One region of the Pseudodesulfovibrio tunisiensis genome, then DNA from elsewhere that is predicted to be linked to it. Evidence: predicted binding sites of a transcription regulator. Region 1 holds the regulator's gene; each other region holds the start of a gene.
The links. Region 1 encodes sigma-54, which starts transcription at its own class of promoters, with help from an activator protein. Its sites were predicted from a motif close to CTGGCACGGNNNNTGCTT; they were not measured.
Positions count from the first base shown of each region.

Region 2: the regulator sigma-54 is predicted to act here: its motif matches at 1,711-1,728, upstream of flgB (flagellar basal body rod protein FlgB).
Region 3: the regulator sigma-54 is predicted to act here: its motif matches at 2,189-2,206, upstream of hpsG ((2S)-3-sulfopropanediol dehydratase).
Region 4: the regulator sigma-54 is predicted to act here: its motif matches at 2,554-2,571, upstream of MPN23_RS08645 (YeiH family protein).

Region 1 covers NZ_CP094380.1:781,084-785,295, forward strand. The annotation lists gene lptA (lipopolysaccharide transport periplasmic protein LptA) at 1-52, shown strand, start outside; gene lptB (LPS export ABC transporter ATP-binding protein) at 58-783, shown strand; gene rpoN (RNA polymerase factor sigma-54) at 1,026-2,450, shown strand; gene hpf (ribosome hibernation-promoting factor, HPF/YfiA family) at 2,489-3,034, shown strand; gene MPN23_RS03900 (PTS sugar transporter subunit IIA) at 3,036-3,485, shown strand; gene rapZ (RNase adapter RapZ) at 3,500-4,212, shown strand, end outside.
Region 2 covers NZ_CP094380.1:1,415,645-1,419,856, reverse strand. The annotation lists gene fliF (flagellar basal-body MS-ring/collar protein FliF) at 1-385, opposite strand, end outside; gene fliE (flagellar hook-basal body complex protein FliE) at 435-773, opposite strand; gene flgC (flagellar basal body rod protein FlgC) at 785-1,225, opposite strand; gene flgB (flagellar basal body rod protein FlgB) at 1,226-1,636, opposite strand; gene MPN23_RS07080 (tetratricopeptide repeat protein) at 2,106-2,669, shown strand; gene MPN23_RS07075 (IMP cyclohydrolase) at 2,849-3,445, shown strand; gene hflX (GTPase HflX) at 3,548-4,212, shown strand, end outside.
Region 3 covers NZ_CP094380.1:274,184-278,395, reverse strand. The annotation lists gene MPN23_RS01420 (TRAP transporter substrate-binding protein) at 1-431, opposite strand, end outside; gene MPN23_RS01415 (amidohydrolase family protein) at 938-1,768, opposite strand; gene hpsG ((2S)-3-sulfopropanediol dehydratase) at 2,308-4,212, shown strand, end outside.
Region 4 covers NZ_CP094380.1:1,760,773-1,764,984, reverse strand. The annotation lists gene MPN23_RS08660 (hypothetical protein) at 1-134, opposite strand, end outside; gene MPN23_RS08655 (universal stress protein) at 174-620, opposite strand; gene MPN23_RS08650 (hypothetical protein) at 686-865, opposite strand; gene MPN23_RS08645 (YeiH family protein) at 876-2,516, opposite strand; gene MPN23_RS08640 (c-type heme family protein) at 2,764-4,212, shown strand, end outside.

The DNA of each region.
Region 1 (4,212 bases):
CAAGAAGCGCGTTGAAGCCATCTTCCTGACTCCCAAGATCAAGGTGGACTAACGAAAATGTCCAAAGGACTTGCTGCAAAAGGGCTGGCCAAACGCTACGGCCAACGCGAGGTGGTGCACGGCATCAGCCTTGAGGTCAATCCCAAGGAAGTCGTGGGACTTCTCGGTCCCAACGGCGCGGGGAAAACCACGACGTTCTACATGCTTGTCGGCATTGTCAAACCCAATGCCGGCGAGGTGTCGCTGCATGGCAAGCCCATCACCGGCCTTCCTCTTCATGAACGCGCACGCCTCGGCGTGAGCTATCTTCCCCAGGAAAGCTCCATCTTCAAGAAGCTGACCGTCCGCCAGAATCTGGAGATCATTCTGGAACAGACCGACATGACCCGGGCTCAGCAGCGGGCCCGCGCCGACGAGCTGCTGGAGATGTTTACCATCACCAAACTTCAGGATCAGGCCTCCATGTTCCTGTCCGGCGGCGAACGTCGTCGTCTGGAAATCGCCCGGGCCCTGATTCTGGACCCGGATTTCATCCTGCTCGACGAACCGTTTGCCGGCATTGACCCCATTGCGGTCATCGACATTCAGGAAATCATTTCCGTGCTCAAGAGCATGGGCATCGGCGTATTGATTTCCGACCACAATGTGCGCGAGACCCTGAGTATCTGCGACCGCGCCTATCTCGTTTACGAAGGCGCGGTCATTCTGGAGGGAGCTCCCGAGGAAATCGTCCAGAACAGTCAGGCTCGGCAGATATATCTCGGCGAGGATTTTCGCCTGTAAAAGCGGATTCCGCGTTTTTTCCCCTTTTCCCGATTTACACCTCCCGGAAAGGTTTGGTACACTTTTTTCATATCGTGTATCTGCCTGTATATTTTCTATAGTCACGGCATGTTAGGCGGTTTGTCTTGCAGGGGTGCCCAGTGTGTGGCATAGTATCACAAACGATCGGATTACAATAACGCATGATTTGATAATCGAGCACAACCCGGAACGGGCTTCAGCGGCGTTCACAGGGCATCAATATGGGACTGGAACTCAGACAACAACTCAAGCTTTCGCAACAACTGGTCATGACTCCCCAGTTGCAGCAGGCCATCAAGCTGCTGCAACTCTCGCGTTTGGAATTGGTTGAAACGGTTCAGCAGGAACTTCTGGAAAACCCGTTTCTGGACGAATCGGAAACGGACCCCATCGAACCGCAGCATGAAAGCGACCCCAACGAAAAGCTGAGCGAATCCCAGGAAAACGAGGAACTGGTCCGCAATGCGGACTGGGAAAACTATCTCGGTGAATTTTCAAGTACCTCGAAGCAGGCTCAGGTCCGGGAAACGGACCACCCTGAAGAAGGGCTCTCCTTTGAAGCCCGTCTGGCATCGAAACCTTCTCTCGAAGGCCATCTGAGCTGGCAGATTCATCTTTCCGATTTCACGGAACAGGACCTTGCCATCTGTGAAGTCATTCTGGGCAATCTGGACAGCAAGGGATATCTCCAGGCCTCCATTCAGGAAATACAATGCATGGTTTCCGCTCCGGAAGAGAGCATCGAGGCCGTGATCAAACGCATCCAGCGGCTTGATCCGGTGGGCGTGGCATCCCGCACCCCGCAGGAATGTCTGATGGTCCAGATGGAGTTTTTCAAAATGGACGAAGACCCCATTCTGGTCTCGCTGGTTACCGAGCATCTGGAGGACCTTGAAAAGCATCGCTACAAGCCCCTTGCACGCAAGTTCAAGATTTCATTGGAAGAACTCAAGGGCTATCTGGATGAAATCCAGAAGCTCGACCCCATGCCCGGGACTAATTTCAGCAGTACCGAACCATATTACGTCAGCCCGGATGTCTTCGTGTACCGCTACGGCGACGATTTCGTCATCATCCTGAACGAGGACGGACTGCCTCGGCTGCAGATGAATTCCTTCTACATGGACAGCCTGGACGCGGCTCCGGCCAAGGACAAGGAATACTTTCAGGAAAAGATGCGTTCGGCTGCATGGCTCATGAAAAGCCTGTACCAGCGGCAGCGCACCTTGTATAAGGTAGTTGAGAGCATAGTCCGCTTTCAACGCGAGTTCTTCATGAACGGGGTGACCAAACTCAAGCCCCTCATCCTCAAGGAGGTCGCCGAGGACATCAGCATGCACGAATCCACTGTCAGCCGGATTACCACCAACAAGTATGTGTCCACGTCGCACGGAATCTTCGAATTGAAGTTTTTCTTCAACAGTGCGCTGGACCTGGGTGACGGCTCTCAGGTGGGCTCTGAAAGCGTCAAGGCGCTCATCAAGAAGATGATCGCCGAGGAAGATCCCAAGAAGCCGCTGAGCGACGAACGCATCGGCGAGATTCTCAAGGAAAAGCTGGACGTGAACATCGCCCGACGCACCGTGGCCAAGTATCGTTCCGCAATGGACATTCCGTCCTCTTCCAAGCGCAAGCAGTTTTTTTAACAGGTTGTCTGTACCCATCATCAACCAGGAGGGTAACCATGAACATCAGCTTCACCTTTAAGAATTTCGAACCGTCCGATCATCTCAAGGGCTATGCAAACAAGCGGTTTGAAAAGCTTGGAAAGTTTTTCACCGGCGACGAGGTTGCCGAACTGCAGGTGAATTTGCTGGTAGAAAAGTTTCGCCACAAGGCGGACATCGTGCTTACCGCCGACAATATTCATATCTCGGCCTTCGAATCTTCCGAAGACATGTATTCCACCATCGACATGGTGCTGGACAAGGTTGAAGCCCAGCTCAGAAAGATGCGTGAAAAGATGAAGGGCCGCAGCAAGATGGCGCGCGGCAACAAGACCGTGCAAATGAACGTCCTCAGCTTTGATGACCTCAGCGGCGAACGTACGCCGTCGATCGAGCTGACTTCCGAATATGAACCAAAGCCCATGAGCGTGGACGAAGCCGCCATGCAGCTTGAAACCATGGATCACGAATTCCTGGTGTTCCGCAATGCGGAAACCGAAGGCGTCAATGTCATCTACAAGCGCAAGAACGGGGATTTCGGACTGATCGAACCTGGATTCTGACATGATACTTGGTGATTACCTGGACAAGAAACTCATCTTTCCGAACCTCGTTTCCTCGACAAAGTCCGAGGTACTGAAAGAACTTGTCGCCCCCTTGGGCGAAGCATATTCCGAGTTGGACGCGAACGAGGCCGTTCGCGTCCTTCTCGAACGTGAAGGGCTTGGTTCCACCGGCATCGGAGATGGAATCGCCATCCCCCACGGCAAACTCGACGATCTGGACAGGATTCTCGTTCTGGTGGGACGCAGCAGCGAAGGGGTGGAGTTCGATGCGCTCGATCACAAACCCTGCCACATCTTCTTTCTCGTGCTTGCTCCGGCTCAGGTGGCGGGAATGCATCTGCGCATTCTGGCGCATATTTCCCGGCTCCTGCGCGATTCCTCGTTCAGACAGGAATTCATGGATGCCGTGGATGCAGATACCCTCTGGAACCTGCTCAAGAACGCGTAACCAACCGAGTGGCGATGTCTCCGCGCAACACTTTTCCCGTCATCGTGGTCACCGGCATTTCCGGCTCCGGAAAAAGCACGGCTCTCCGGGTATTCGAAGATCTCGGATATTTCTGCATTGACGGCCTGCCAGCGGGCATGGTGCCCAAGCTGGCCGAACTTTTTTCCGGACAGGACAAAAAGCATCGAGGTCTGGTATTGGGCATGGACCTGCGCCAGCCCGATTTCCCTCGGCGCTGGGAAGACGTCGTCAGCCAGTTGCAGGAGCAGCAGGCAGCGGTTCAGGTGGTCTTTCTGGAAGCGCGAATGGACACGCTCGTGCGACGGTACGCCACCACCCGTCGCCCGCATCCTCTGGAAACCCGGGATTTGGGACTGGAGCAGGCGCTGGAGCGGGAACGCGACCTGTTGGACCCCGTCCGGCAGACCGCAGCTCTGGTCATCGACACCACGGGGTATTCCATCCATGACCTCAGACGCGTGATTCAGGAGAAGTGGGCGGCATTCGATGAAGAGGCCAAGGGAATGCGGGTTCATGTCATTTCCTTCGGTTTCAAATACGGAGTGCCTCGGGAAGCTGATCTGGTTTTTGATCTTCGTTTCCTGCCGAACCCGTATTTTGATGAAAAACTGAAGCAGCTTTCGGGCAAGGATGCAGCGGTTTCGAAATATGTTCTGCAAGGGCAGCCCGGCTCGGAATTTCTCGACCGCTATCTTGATTTTCTGGA
Region 2 (4,212 bases), 630 kb from region 1:
TGTGCTGCACGAAATCGGTCTGGCCGATCTGCACGGAGTCGAAAATCTCGAAGCCGATGCCCTGGCCGTGCAGGTCGCCTTCGCCCGCCACCTTGAGCCGGAGTTCATATACGCGGTCCGCCGGAACCATGATGGTCTGGCCGTTGTCCGTGAGCTGATACTTTTCCTTTTCCCCCTGAAGCATGGCCACGACCTTGGAGGCGTCCTCGGGGTACAGGTTGGTGAGCAGCACCTTGTAGTCGGGCTTGTTCATCCAGTAGATCATCAGCACGAAGGCAAGGCTGACGGAAACGGCAAGGCCGCCGATGAGCACGCGTTGGGACAGGGTGCGTCCGGCCCAGAAGTTGGCGAGCTTGTTCCAGTATTCGGCGATGAACGGAGGCATGGGTTACTCCAGCGAAAGGTTTTGGTTCGACTTCGGAATCCGGTTCTGCCTAGAACGGCATGCGCATGACTTCCTGATACGCGGTCATGACCTTGTTGCGCACCGCGCTGGTCATGCTCATGGCCAGCCCGGCCTTCTGCATGGTGATCATGAGTTCGTGCACGTTCTGGGTCTCGCCCGAGGCGAATGATTCGATCATCTGCTTTTTCTCGGCCTGCATGTCATTGACCTTGCTGACCGAGTCCTTGAGCGTGGTGCTGAAGGCTTCGGCCGGTGCCTGGGGCTTGGTCAGCCTGCCGGAAACCTTGTTGTTCAGGGCCTTGCTGCGGGCACCCATGGTATCCATGGCATTTTCGTATGCCTTGAAGGCGATGCTTTTCACAACCATGACGTTTCTCCCTAGCCTCTGCCGATGAGCAGGGCCTTGTTGAACATGTTTTTGACGGACTGAATGGTCTGCACGTTGGCTTCGTAGCCGCGCATGGCCGTCATCATGTTGGTCATCTCCTCGACCACGTTGATGTCGGGATAGAACACGTATCCCTGATCGTTGGCATCGGGATGGCCGGGTTCGTACACCTGCTTGAAGGGACGGTTGTCCGCCACCACACCCAGTACCTTGACACCGTGCAGGTCCCTGTTCATGTGGTCCTGCATGGCCTTGTCAAAGGGGGAATATACCGGGCTGGACTCGAAGGACACGGACTTGCGGCGGTAGGGGCCGCCAGCCATGGTCTTGGTCGTCCGGATGTTGGCCAGGTTCATGGAAATGACATTCAGATTGGCGCGCTGGGCCTTGAGCCCGGATGCGCCGATGTCCATGGCAGTCATGAAGTCCATTTACTTGCCTCCGTCCTGTATGACCTTCTGCAGGCCCGTGAAATTCTTTTTGATCACGTCGGTCAGGGCATTGTAGAGCATGGCGTTCTTGGCCATGACGGTCATTTCCTTGTCCAGATCGACGGAATCCTCGCCGTGCACCTGACGGGCGCGGAATTCCTGGATGCCGTCTCCCTTGAACGTGCCGGCGTGAAATGCGGCGGGCATGTGACTTTTTTCGGTCCGCGTCATCTTGCCGCGCATGTCCAGATTCAGCGCCTGCTGGAGCTTTTCCTCGAATTCCAATCGGCGGGGCCGGTAGTCGGGCGTGTTCACGTTGGTGATGTTGCCCATGACGAGATTTTGACGTTCAAGGCGGAGGTCCAGCACTTTTGCTGTCAAATTGATGTGGCTTCCAAAAAGGCCTTTCATGGCTTGATCCTCCAGGGGTTTCAGCGTTTTGAATCCGGCTCGGGAATTTTTTGCCGCCGGTTTCGTGTTGAGAGAAGCAACAACTGTTCCATAGTTTCAATTATCTGATTTCATTCGATTAATGGAAATATGCCGTTGTTTTTCCATTCGAACGGCGCGAAAGGAGATCGGCAGCGGGGTGGAAAAAGGGGGGAGATCGGGGAAGAATTTGCCAGCACCGGCATGCGAACGGGAAAATGTCCGTCTGCGGGACCGGAAAAGCATGATTTTCGTCTTTTCCTTGCATTTCAGCGGATTGTTGCGGAAAAGAACCGGACGACATCTGAGGAATCATCAGGTCGGCGAATGGTTGTCCCATACTGTTTCATCTCTGTTGGCACAGTGGTTGCTTGCGAATGGTGCAGGCCAATAGTGGCCGAATCCTTTTGCCGTCCGGACAGCCGGACAGGAAAATTGGAGGGGAAATCGCATGAGTGGTCATATGGATTATGAAATCAACAAGGAACTCGGGGAATGCTACCTGTTCATGGGTGAGCTGGACAAAGCCGAGGAATACTATCGGAAAGCCATCGGCTCCAATGGTATTCACCCCGACCCGTACCTCGGTCTCGCAACCGTGGCCGTACAGCGCGGCGCGCTCGACGATGCGCTCCTGATGTATGAAAAGGCCCACAGGATCGAGCCGACCGACAAGAGTTTTTCCGGCATCGGGCTGATCCGCATGGAACGCGGAAGCAAGGAAGACGCATTTTCCCTGTTTCTGAGCGCCATCGGGCTCAATCCCGAAAACATGGTCGCCCTGTTCAGTCTGATCAGGCTCGCCCATGAACTGGACCGGCTGGAAGAGATCGTCCCGCATCTGGAAAACTATCTGGAGATCGACCCGTCCAAGCACGAGGTCAGATACTCCCTCGCGGGATGCCTGGTCTGCCTTGACAGAAAGGACGAGGCCAGAGCGCAGCTTGAACGGATTCTGGAGATGGATCCGGAATTCGAAGCGGCGCGCGAAATGCTCGCACAGTTCGAGTCCTAGACAACCACGGTCTCCCCTCCCCGTTGATTTTCCGTCCCGTTCCTCGTGGGCGGGGCGGAAAATCAGCCTACGCAGGTAGGGTTTTGAAACCGGGAAAAACCGCGTGATTGCACGCGTTCGTTTCTTGCCTTTGGCGGGCAAATCTGGCACAGCCTCACAAAACAACGAGGGGGTTGTGCATGAACCTGTTGCCTGTGAAAAGAGCCATTCTGTCCGTGACCGACAAGAGCGGTCTGGCTGAATTCGGCGCATTCCTGTCCGAGCGTGGCGTTGAACTGGTTTCCACCGGGGGAACCAGGAAGATGCTCCAGGAATCCGGCCTGTCCGTTACCTCTGTCAGCGACGTTACCGATTTCCCCGAGATTCTGGGCGGAAGGGTCAAGACCCTGCATCCGTACATTCACGGGGGCATTCTGGCTGACAAGGATGACGAAGGCCATCTTGAAACCCTGAGGGAGTTCAACATCGAGCCGTTCGACCTCATCTGTGTAAACCTCTATAATTTTGCGGAAGCCGCCAGAAAACAGGCCGTGCTCCGCGATGCGGTGGAACAGATCGACATCGGCGGCCCCTGCATGTTGCGGGCGTCCGCCAAGAACTTCCATTCCGTGCTGGTTGTCCCCGGCCCGCAGCATTATGCCCGGGTTCAGAAGGAAATCGAGGAGCACGGCGGCATCACCTTGGGATTGCGCAAGGAAATGGCCGCCGAAACTTTCCGCATGGTGTCGGAATACGACAACATGATCGCGGAGTACCTCGCTTCCCACGACAAGTAGCGACCATTCATCCGGCCGTCCGCGTCTCTGCACGGGCGCGGGCGGTCATTTTCGCAAAGGAGCACCGCCATAGCTCAGAAGGCCAGGGGAAACCTCCAGGGGTTGAAACCCAATCAGATCAAGCGGCTCAACAGGCTGTATCAGCGTCGGTATCCGGCGCACGGCAATTACACCGGGGAACAGGCGAGGGAGCTCGCGGACATTTCCCTGGAAACCGGGCGGCAGATCGGCCTGCTCATCAATCGTCAGGGCACCCCGGAAATGGTGCTCGTGGGTGACAACCGCTCCATCTTCATTCCCGAACTGCCCCGCGCACGTCAGGCTGCGGACAGACTGCGCGGCCTGCGGCTGCTGCACACGCATCTCACCGAGGAAAAGCTTTCGCAGGAAGACCTCATGGACATGGTTTTTCTGCGGCTGGATTCCGTGACCGTGCTCAATGTGTCGACGCATGGGCCGCAGACCGCCCAACTCGCCCACCTGCTGCCGCCCAATCCCGAGGAGCGGAGCTACGAAATTTTTGATCCCGTGCGTTGGGATCGCATGGACGCTGACCTGCTGGCCGTGACCGAGGCGCTGGAAGACGAGTTCCGGCGGCTGGTTTCCGCGCGGGAAACGGACAGCGAGAACCGTGCCTTGCTGGTGAGCGTGGACGACACGCCCCGGCCCGTGCAGGAACTGTCTCTGGCCGAACTCGCCGAACTGGCGGACACGGCCGGGCTGGAGTCCGTGGGGTCTCTGATTCAGCGGGTGCGCAGGAAGAATCC
Region 3 (4,212 bases), 510 kb from region 1:
ATGGGACGAGTGGAACTTTCACGGGCAATCCTGTCGCCCAGATCAGTCAGAAAACGATCATCGCCCAGAAGCTTGTGCGCCTTGTCAATGGAAGGAAACAGACCAGGCAGCACCAGCAGGGTTGCGCTGGGGGCAAACGGAGTCATGTTGTCGGCAGACAGAGCCGAAACATGCAGCTCTCCGGTCCTGAGCTGTTTGACATTGGCCTGTTCACTGCCCATGGTCCCACCAATGAAAGGCTGAACGCGGATGACGCCGTCGGATTCCTTTTCGATCAGCTTCTTGAATTCGGTTATGGCCACTTCATGAGAGCTTCCCGGAGGATTGGAGGTCGCAGCCAGAATGACCATCGGCTTCAATCCGGAGGCATTGACAACAGCAGCACACAGCGTCATGGCGAGAAGCAGGAAGAATACGAGAATTTTTTTCATCAGTCAGTTCCTTCTCAGTTACATGTTTCCGAAGTGCCAGCCAGCTTGTCCATCGATGGAATAAATTAGGAGGCCGTGCCGTTGTGTGCCGATTTTCACACGCTCCGTGCAAATAAGGTGCCTCACTTGTGAAAAGAAGAACAGTTCGATCAAGAAAAAATTTTAAGTCCTTTTATTTCAATAGGTAAACAAAGGTCGGGCAACGAAGACATGCCCCTTTCAACTATTGAAAACACAATATTATACGCCTTGCCAATCGATTCCACACCAGCAGAATACGCGTGGCTGTGAAACTTTTCACAGCGGTGTGGCAGCACGACAACACCAGAAGTGAAAATTCCGCAATTCAGACTGCAATAAACTGAAATAACAGGTTAAAAATGTAAATGTTGCAGCAGAACAACAGTTGCACTCTCGCAACAATTCTCTCCAACCCAAGGAAATAGCACAAAAAAAGAGGGGCCAAAGCCCCTCTTCCTTTCAAACCAGCGAATGAAACAAGCGGGTTACAAGCCGAGAACCTTCTGTGCGTTCCTGAACATGATCTGCTCCATGACATCCTCGGAAAGGCCAAATCCCTTGTACATGGCCAGCGCATCGCGGAAATCCGCACCGGGGTGCGCGCTGGCGAAAAGAATCTTGTCACCAATCAGATTGGCAGCGGCCTTCACATAGGATTCCCCACCGGGATGCCGCTCGTACTCCGAAAGCTCCATGTACACGTTTTCATTACGTTCAGTGATCATGATGGCTTCCTCTACCCAGGGATAGCCGCCGTGACTGATGATGATCTTGAGCTGCGGAAAATCACGGGCAACATAGTCGATGTAGCGGGGAGCAGCATGCTCCATGACTGCGCCGGGGACCAGAGTTCCCGGGCCAGTGGCCACGATCACCGGGATATCCAGTTCGCAGCACTTGCTGTAAACCGGGTAGTATCTGGCGTCATTCACGAACATCTTGGCAAGATAGGGGTCGATGCAGGCTCCATGCATGCCGTCTTCCCTGATGTCCTTGTCCAATTCGTAGATGGCGTCCATGCCGCGATTCGGGTCCACGCCCATGAAACCCAGAAACATGTCGGGGAATTCCCTGACAAAGGCCTTCACGCCTTCATTGTTGGATTTCGCATCGTATGTGCCGGAGCAGTCGCGGCCGGTGATGACGGCCTTGACGTACCCTTCCTTGCTGATCATGTCCACGACCTCGGGAACGCTCTGGGCATAGAGCCGGGTCAGATCCATCTTGGCAAACATGCCCTTGAACATGGTGCTCTTGGTAAAGCCGTCGATGGTCGCCTGAGTGTTGGGACGGAAACGAAAGTCAATAATATCCACTGGATTCTCCTTGCTGCGATGCCGCCCTATTATAATGTATACATGCGACATCCTGTGTTCTGGGAATCCTGAAGAGCAAGGTCGATGCCAGTTTGCATCACTTGTGTTTTGTCGAATGTGAAAAAAATCATGAAAAATTTAGTTGTTTAAAAACAATCAATTAAGTCAAAAAAGACCTTTTGGCCTCTAAAAGTCAGGCATGATTTCCGCTTTTTACCCGCCCCATGGAAGCACCATTTTTCACAAGCCGTTGCAACCCGCCACGCATGTGCAGCGCTGCAACACCGCATTCAACCCATTGCAATACATACGATAAAAAGCAGAAAGTTGCACCAATGCAACAGCTTCGTGATACATGGCATCCCCGATTGTGAAATTCGTGTCTACCTATTTTATCATTTAATACAGCATGTTATGAAATTGGCACTGTCGTTGCTTATGTGGAGGCATGCTGCGGGCAAGGCGCTCAAGCAGCGATTGTTCGTAACGGTAAATTTCCAGGATTTAATGAACTTGAACCTTTTTGCTGGAGAACTCTGATGTATAATTTGGATTGCTGCCTCTCCCCTCAGGAAGAGCGTATCGAAAAGAAGAGCATGGACCGTTCCGGCCGCGAACGCGTTTACGGAATCCTCGATTCCTTTCACATGACCACCCCGTACATCGACATCGAGCGTGCCCGCTACTTCACCGAATCCATGAAGCTGACCGAGGGCCAGCCTCTGGTTCTTCGCTGGGCCAAGGCTCTGCTGAACTGCGCCGAGAAGATGACCGTGTACATCACTCCCAATTCCCTGCTCGCCGGCCGCTCCGGCAAGCTCGGCCGCTACGGCATCCTCTACCCCGAAATCGACGGCGACTTCTACTTCACTCTCGCCGATCTGGACAAACGCGAAAAGAGCCCGTTCAAGATCACCCCGGAAGAAGTCAAGATCGTTCTCGAGGACATCGCTCCCTACTGGAAGGGTCGGACCTATCATGAGCACCTGAACAATGCCATGCCCGAGGACCTGCGCGGCGTGACCTACGACGACGACAGCGGCCTCAAGTCCAAGTTCGTTGTCTCCGAGACCTCTTCCTACCGCTCCGCCCTGCAGTGGGTGCACGACTACCCCAAGGTGCTGAAGCGCGGCTTCAAGGACATCCAGCGTGAAGCCCAGGAACGTCTGGACTCCCTCGACCACGAAAGCCCGATCGAAATGTGGGAGAAGAAGCCGTTCTACGAAGCCATGGTCATCGTGTGCGACGCCATCATGCTCTGGAGCCGCCGCCATGCCGATCTGGCTCGCGAACTGGCTGCCGCCGAAGAGAACGAGACCCGCAAGGCCGAGCTGCTCAAGCTTGCCGAAATCTGCGAACGCGTGCCTGCCGAGCCTGCCCGCAATTTCCATGAAGCCGTGCAGTCCCAGTGGTTCACCCAGATGTTCTCCCGCATCGAGCAGAAGGCTTCCGCCATCATCTCCAACGGCCGCATGGACCAGTACCTGTTCCCCTACTACGAACAGGACATCAAGGCCGGTGTGCTGACCCCGGAAGGTGCCAAGGAGCTGCTGGAAAACATGTGGGTCGAGATGGCTCAGTTCATCGACCTGTACATCAACCCCACCGGCAACGAGTTCAACGAGGGCTATGCCCACTGGGAAGCCGTGACCATCGGCGGCCAGACCCCGAACGGCAAGGACGCGACCAACGAACTGACCTACCTGTTCCTGGAATCCAAGCGCGAATTCCCCATGAACTACCCTGACCTGGCTGCACGCATCCACTCCCGCAGCCCGGAACGTTTCATCCACGAAGTCGCCCTGACCATCAAGGACGGCACCGGCTTCCCCAAGCTGATCAATGACGAGGAAATCGTTCCCCTGTACGCGATCAAGGGCGCGCCTCTGGATCAGGCTCTGGACTACTCGGTTTCCGGCTGCACCGAAGCCCGCATGCCGAACATCGAAACCTACACTTCCGGTTGCGTGTACATCAACTTTGCCACTGCCATCGAGATGACCATGCACAATGGCCGCATGCTCAAGTACGGCAGCGAAGTCGTGGGTCTGGAAACCGGCGATCCCACCACCTTCAAGACCTGGGACGAATTCCACGAAGCCTACCTGAAGCAGCACCACAACCTGCTCGCCAAGGCTTTCCGCCAGCAGTACATCGTGGACTGCCTGCGCCCCGAGCACTTCGCGACCCCGTTTGCCTCCGTGCTGCACGACCTGTGCATGGACAAGGGCAAGGACCTGCAGAGCCAGCACATCGAAGGCGGTCTGGAATACTCCTACTTCGAATTCCTGGGCTACGGCACGGTTGTCGACTCCCTGAGCGCCATCAAGAAGCTGGTCTTCGAGGACAAGAAGCTGACCATGAAGGAAGTCGTGGATGCCATCAATGCCAACTTCGAGGGACATGAGGAAGTCCGCGAAATCCTGAAGACCGCTCCCTGCTAC
Region 4 (4,212 bases), 980 kb from region 1:
GGCATCGGCGTGATGTGCCAGTGCGGATTCAGGGCCAGCAACCTGTCCGGGGTGAGCGAGCTCCAGAACTCGGCGGTCCAGGGCAGGTTCAGTTCCATCCATGTGGATTCCATGCGTTCGGCTTTTCGGTTCATGGTCGTATGTTGGCCTGTTTTTCGTGTCATGGCAACGAACTACGGCGCCACGACAAGGGGGCAGGGCAGCAGGGGATGCAGTTCCTTGTTCTTGAGCCGCGCCTTGAATCCCGGGGCCTGCTTCTTCTGGTTTGCACCCACGACGAGCACGTCCGTGCCGAGTTCCCGAGCTGTTTCGGCCAGCACGGTTTCGGGTTTGCCCACCTTGCGGAGAAATTCCGGTTCCAGGGGGGCGAAATCCTGACGGATGCGCTCCCAGAGGCGGCCTATTTCCCCGGAAATCTGGTCTTCCACGTACTTGGCGAACTTGTTGCGGGTGGTGGAGGTATTGAGCCAGTCATCCCCGGTCATGAAGCTCCAGTCCTCGTTGACAATGGACAGCACGGTGAGTCTTGCGCCGGATTGTCTGGCCCAGTCCAGTGCGAGGGTCTCGGCCTTTTGCGCGCCCGGGGTTCCGTGGGTGGCGAGGAGAATGTGTCTGAACATGGCTATCCTGCTGGAATGCCGGAGGGGAGCGGATACTCCCCTCCGGGTCGGTTGTTGTCTGGCTGCTAGGCGAGCCACTTGGTGAACAGGAGCACGAAGAAGGTCACCACCAGCACGAGGCTGAGTGCGGTGAGGTCCTCATTCCGTTCCGAGGCGAACACGGACAGGGCGCGCTCCTCGTTGTCCTGCTGATCCTGCTGGCCGTTGTTCACGGTGCAATTTTCCGCTTTCACGTTCTTTTCCATGATGGTCTCCTTACTTGAGCACGACGTCCTTGACGAAGTACATGACGACGATGAAGGACAGGGTGGCCTTGGTCACGCCGGAGATGGCGCCCATGACCAGAGGCCAGCCGCCGGCCTGAGCCAGGGACTTGCGCGTGATCTGCATGCCGAGGCCGATGAGGCCGTAGGCAAAGAACCAGATCATGGCGTCGGTCAGGGTCACGATGGTCTTGGACTTCTTGTGTACCTGCTTGACCGCGTGCTTGATTGCGGACTTCACATCCTTGGCTATGGTGATTTCGCCGCCCTTGTCGCGGGCGATGATGGATTCCAGAGCCGCCATGCGCTTGCGGGCCGTGGCATCGAAAACGGACTTGTTGTCGCGTTCGTCATAGTTGCCCGCGATCTGGCGCTGGTGCACGAGATCGTTGAATGCGGCCTGTTCCTCGGCTTTCAGGCCGGGAATGCCCGCAGCCTGAGCAGAGCCCAGCACCACGAGTTCCTCGGGAGTGACTTCGGTGCGCTGGTTGTAGCTGAAGTCGAGATACTTGCCCTTGTAATGGCTGGGCGGTGAGAACACGCCCATGGAGGACATGAAGAACAGGATCAGGAAGCCGATGATGAACAGGGGAAACTTGTCGATCACCACTTCCTTGAAGGACAGTTTCTGCCCGGACTGCTTGCCGTACCAGGAGGCCAGAACCAGCACGATCACGGGCAGGAACAGGACGCGGGTGATGTTGAAGATTTCGCCGACCTTCAGGGTCTTGATGTCCACGGAGTTGAAGGCGAGGCACGCAGCCGCGACCTGTGCGGAGTTCAGGATGCCTGTACCGGCCCACGCGCCGAACTGGGTCGGGTTCATGCCCACGATCTTGCCGATGGTGGGGAAGGCGAACATGCACAGGATGCCGAAGCCGAGGATGGTGCCGATGGTATAGGCCATCTCGGAGCAGCGAGCGCGCACGACCGGGGCGCAGGCCACGGTGGCGGACACGCCGCACACGCCCATGCCTGCGGAAAGCACGCCGGTCATGGACTTGGGCTGCCGGAACATCTTGCCCAGAAAGAGCACGAAGAACACGGTGCCCAGCACGAAGAAGCCGATCATCCAGACGGAAACCATGCCCAGCTTGGCCAGCTCCGCAAAGGAGTAGCGCGCGCCGAGCAGGATGACGCCCATCTTCAGCACGAATCGGGCGGTCTTGACACCCGAGGCGGCAAAGGCCGGGATGCCCCAGCTGTTGGTGATCACGATGCCCACGATGATGCCGAGCACCACGTAGTTGAGGTTCAGGACCTTGTGAATCTTGAACCCGAGCACCGGCACCAGGCTGTCCGACATGATGGTGACCAGAGGCTCGGCAAACCAGCGGATGCCCATGGCCAGCACGATGATGAACAGGATGCCGGGAATGGTTTCCAGAACAAAGATGTCCAGTTTGGTCTGGGGTTTGTTCATGCGTCCGCCGCGCATCAGGGCCGTCACGACACCCACGCCGCCCAGAATGAAACTCATGGCCTCCATGAGGTCGACCTGCTTGTGGACATGCAGGGTCTTGAAAAGCTGTTCGAACATGCCGGAATAGACGAGGATTCCGTAGAGCAGCAGGAGTCCGCTCAGAATCCAGAGGGGGACGTTGCTCGGACGTCCGACATCGGAATTTGCCATATCACCTCTCCTTTGGGGTTGGTTTTGCCTTTTCCCTAGGCAAGGCGCGTGCCAAAAATCACAAACATGTATTCATATGAATTCATTGGATTTGATTTTCATGTCTTCTGGTTTGGTGCAAACCGCGGTTTGCAGGTTGAATAGTCGGGTTTGCGCTTTTCCCGATTGTGCTGTCCGGCTTGCCCTGAAACGCGGCATGAGCATACAATGGACGGGCCGTACATCGTGAATCGGGAGTTTCCAGTCTATGAAGTTTCCACCGCTCAGCCTTCAGACCAAGTTTCTGCTCGGGCTCGGAGCCATTGTCCTGACCCTCGGCATATTCTTTGCCGCTGGCATGTCCTTTCATCTCAATTCGCTGCTCCGCTCCCAGGTGCAGGACAAGGCGCATCTTGTGCTGGGACAGGTGGACGCGGTGCAGCGGTACGTGCGGGAAACCCTGCGGCCCAAGATGTTCGAGACCATCCCGGACGACGAATTCATCATCGAGGCCATGAGTTCCTCGTTCATTTCCCGGCAGGTCATGGATCGGCTCAAGATGACCGAGGCCGACTACCTGTATCGTCGCGTGGCCGTGAATTCCCGGAATCCGGATTATGAAGTGAATGCCATGGAAAAGGGGATTCTGGACCTTTTCCGGGCGAATCCCGCAATGGACATGTGGGCGGGGTATCGCAAGGTGGACGGCAACGAATACTTTCTTTCGGCCCGGCCCGTGCGGTTCCATGCCAAGTGCATGCATTGCCACGGCGAGCCCGGGGAAGCGCCCCGGGAGCTGCTGTCGCGGTACGGTTCGGAGCGCGGTTTCGGCCATACGCTGGACGGATTGGACGGGCTGGACATGGTGGGCGTGCCCGTGGAGGACGCAGTCATGCAGATTCGGGACGCCACGGTTGGCTATCTCGGGGTGTACGCCTCGGGAATGCTGATCTTCTTCGCCCTGATTCAGGTCTTTTTCAACAGACTGGTCACGCACAATCTGCGGCGGTTGACCGCGGTGTTTCGCGGTCGGTTCAGGGAGCAGGGCGATGTGGTCATGCCCCGGTCTCTGGAACACGGGGACGAGATCGAAGGCATGGTGCGCGGCATGGAGGAACTGGGCGACAGGCTGCTGGATGCGCAGCGGCAGCTCAAGGACAATGCCGCGAATCTGGAGCGGACCGTGGATTTGCGTACCCGGGAACTGTCCAAGGAGGTGGCCGAGCGTCAGGCCGACGTGCGGCTGTTCGTGCGGCTTCTGGGGCGGCTGAACACCAGTCAGTCCCGGCGGGTTCTCTGGGAACGCAGCCTGCCCCTTGTCGGGCGTCGTTTCGGTGCGGACCGCGTGGGATTTCAATGCATGCTGACCTCGACCCGCTTTCATTCCTGGCCGGACAGGGAACACAAGCCCGTGCTGCCCGATGACTGGAAGGAAATTCTGGTGTCGGCCATGCCCCGGTTCGTTCCGGGCCGGGCCTACATCCCGGTGGGCGCGACAGAGGCCGTGTCCGACGGGCTTCTGGTCATGGAATGGGAGGACGGCCGCACGATCCGGCTTCAGGATCAGGAGGTCCTGCGCGCTCTGGGACAGCAGCTCGGCATTGCCATGGAAAATCTGACGATTCTGGACAATCTGCTTCGTCAGAAGGACATGCTGCAATCCATTGTCGAGGGCATCAGCGATCCGCTTCTGCTGCTGGACGGCTCCTGCAAGGTC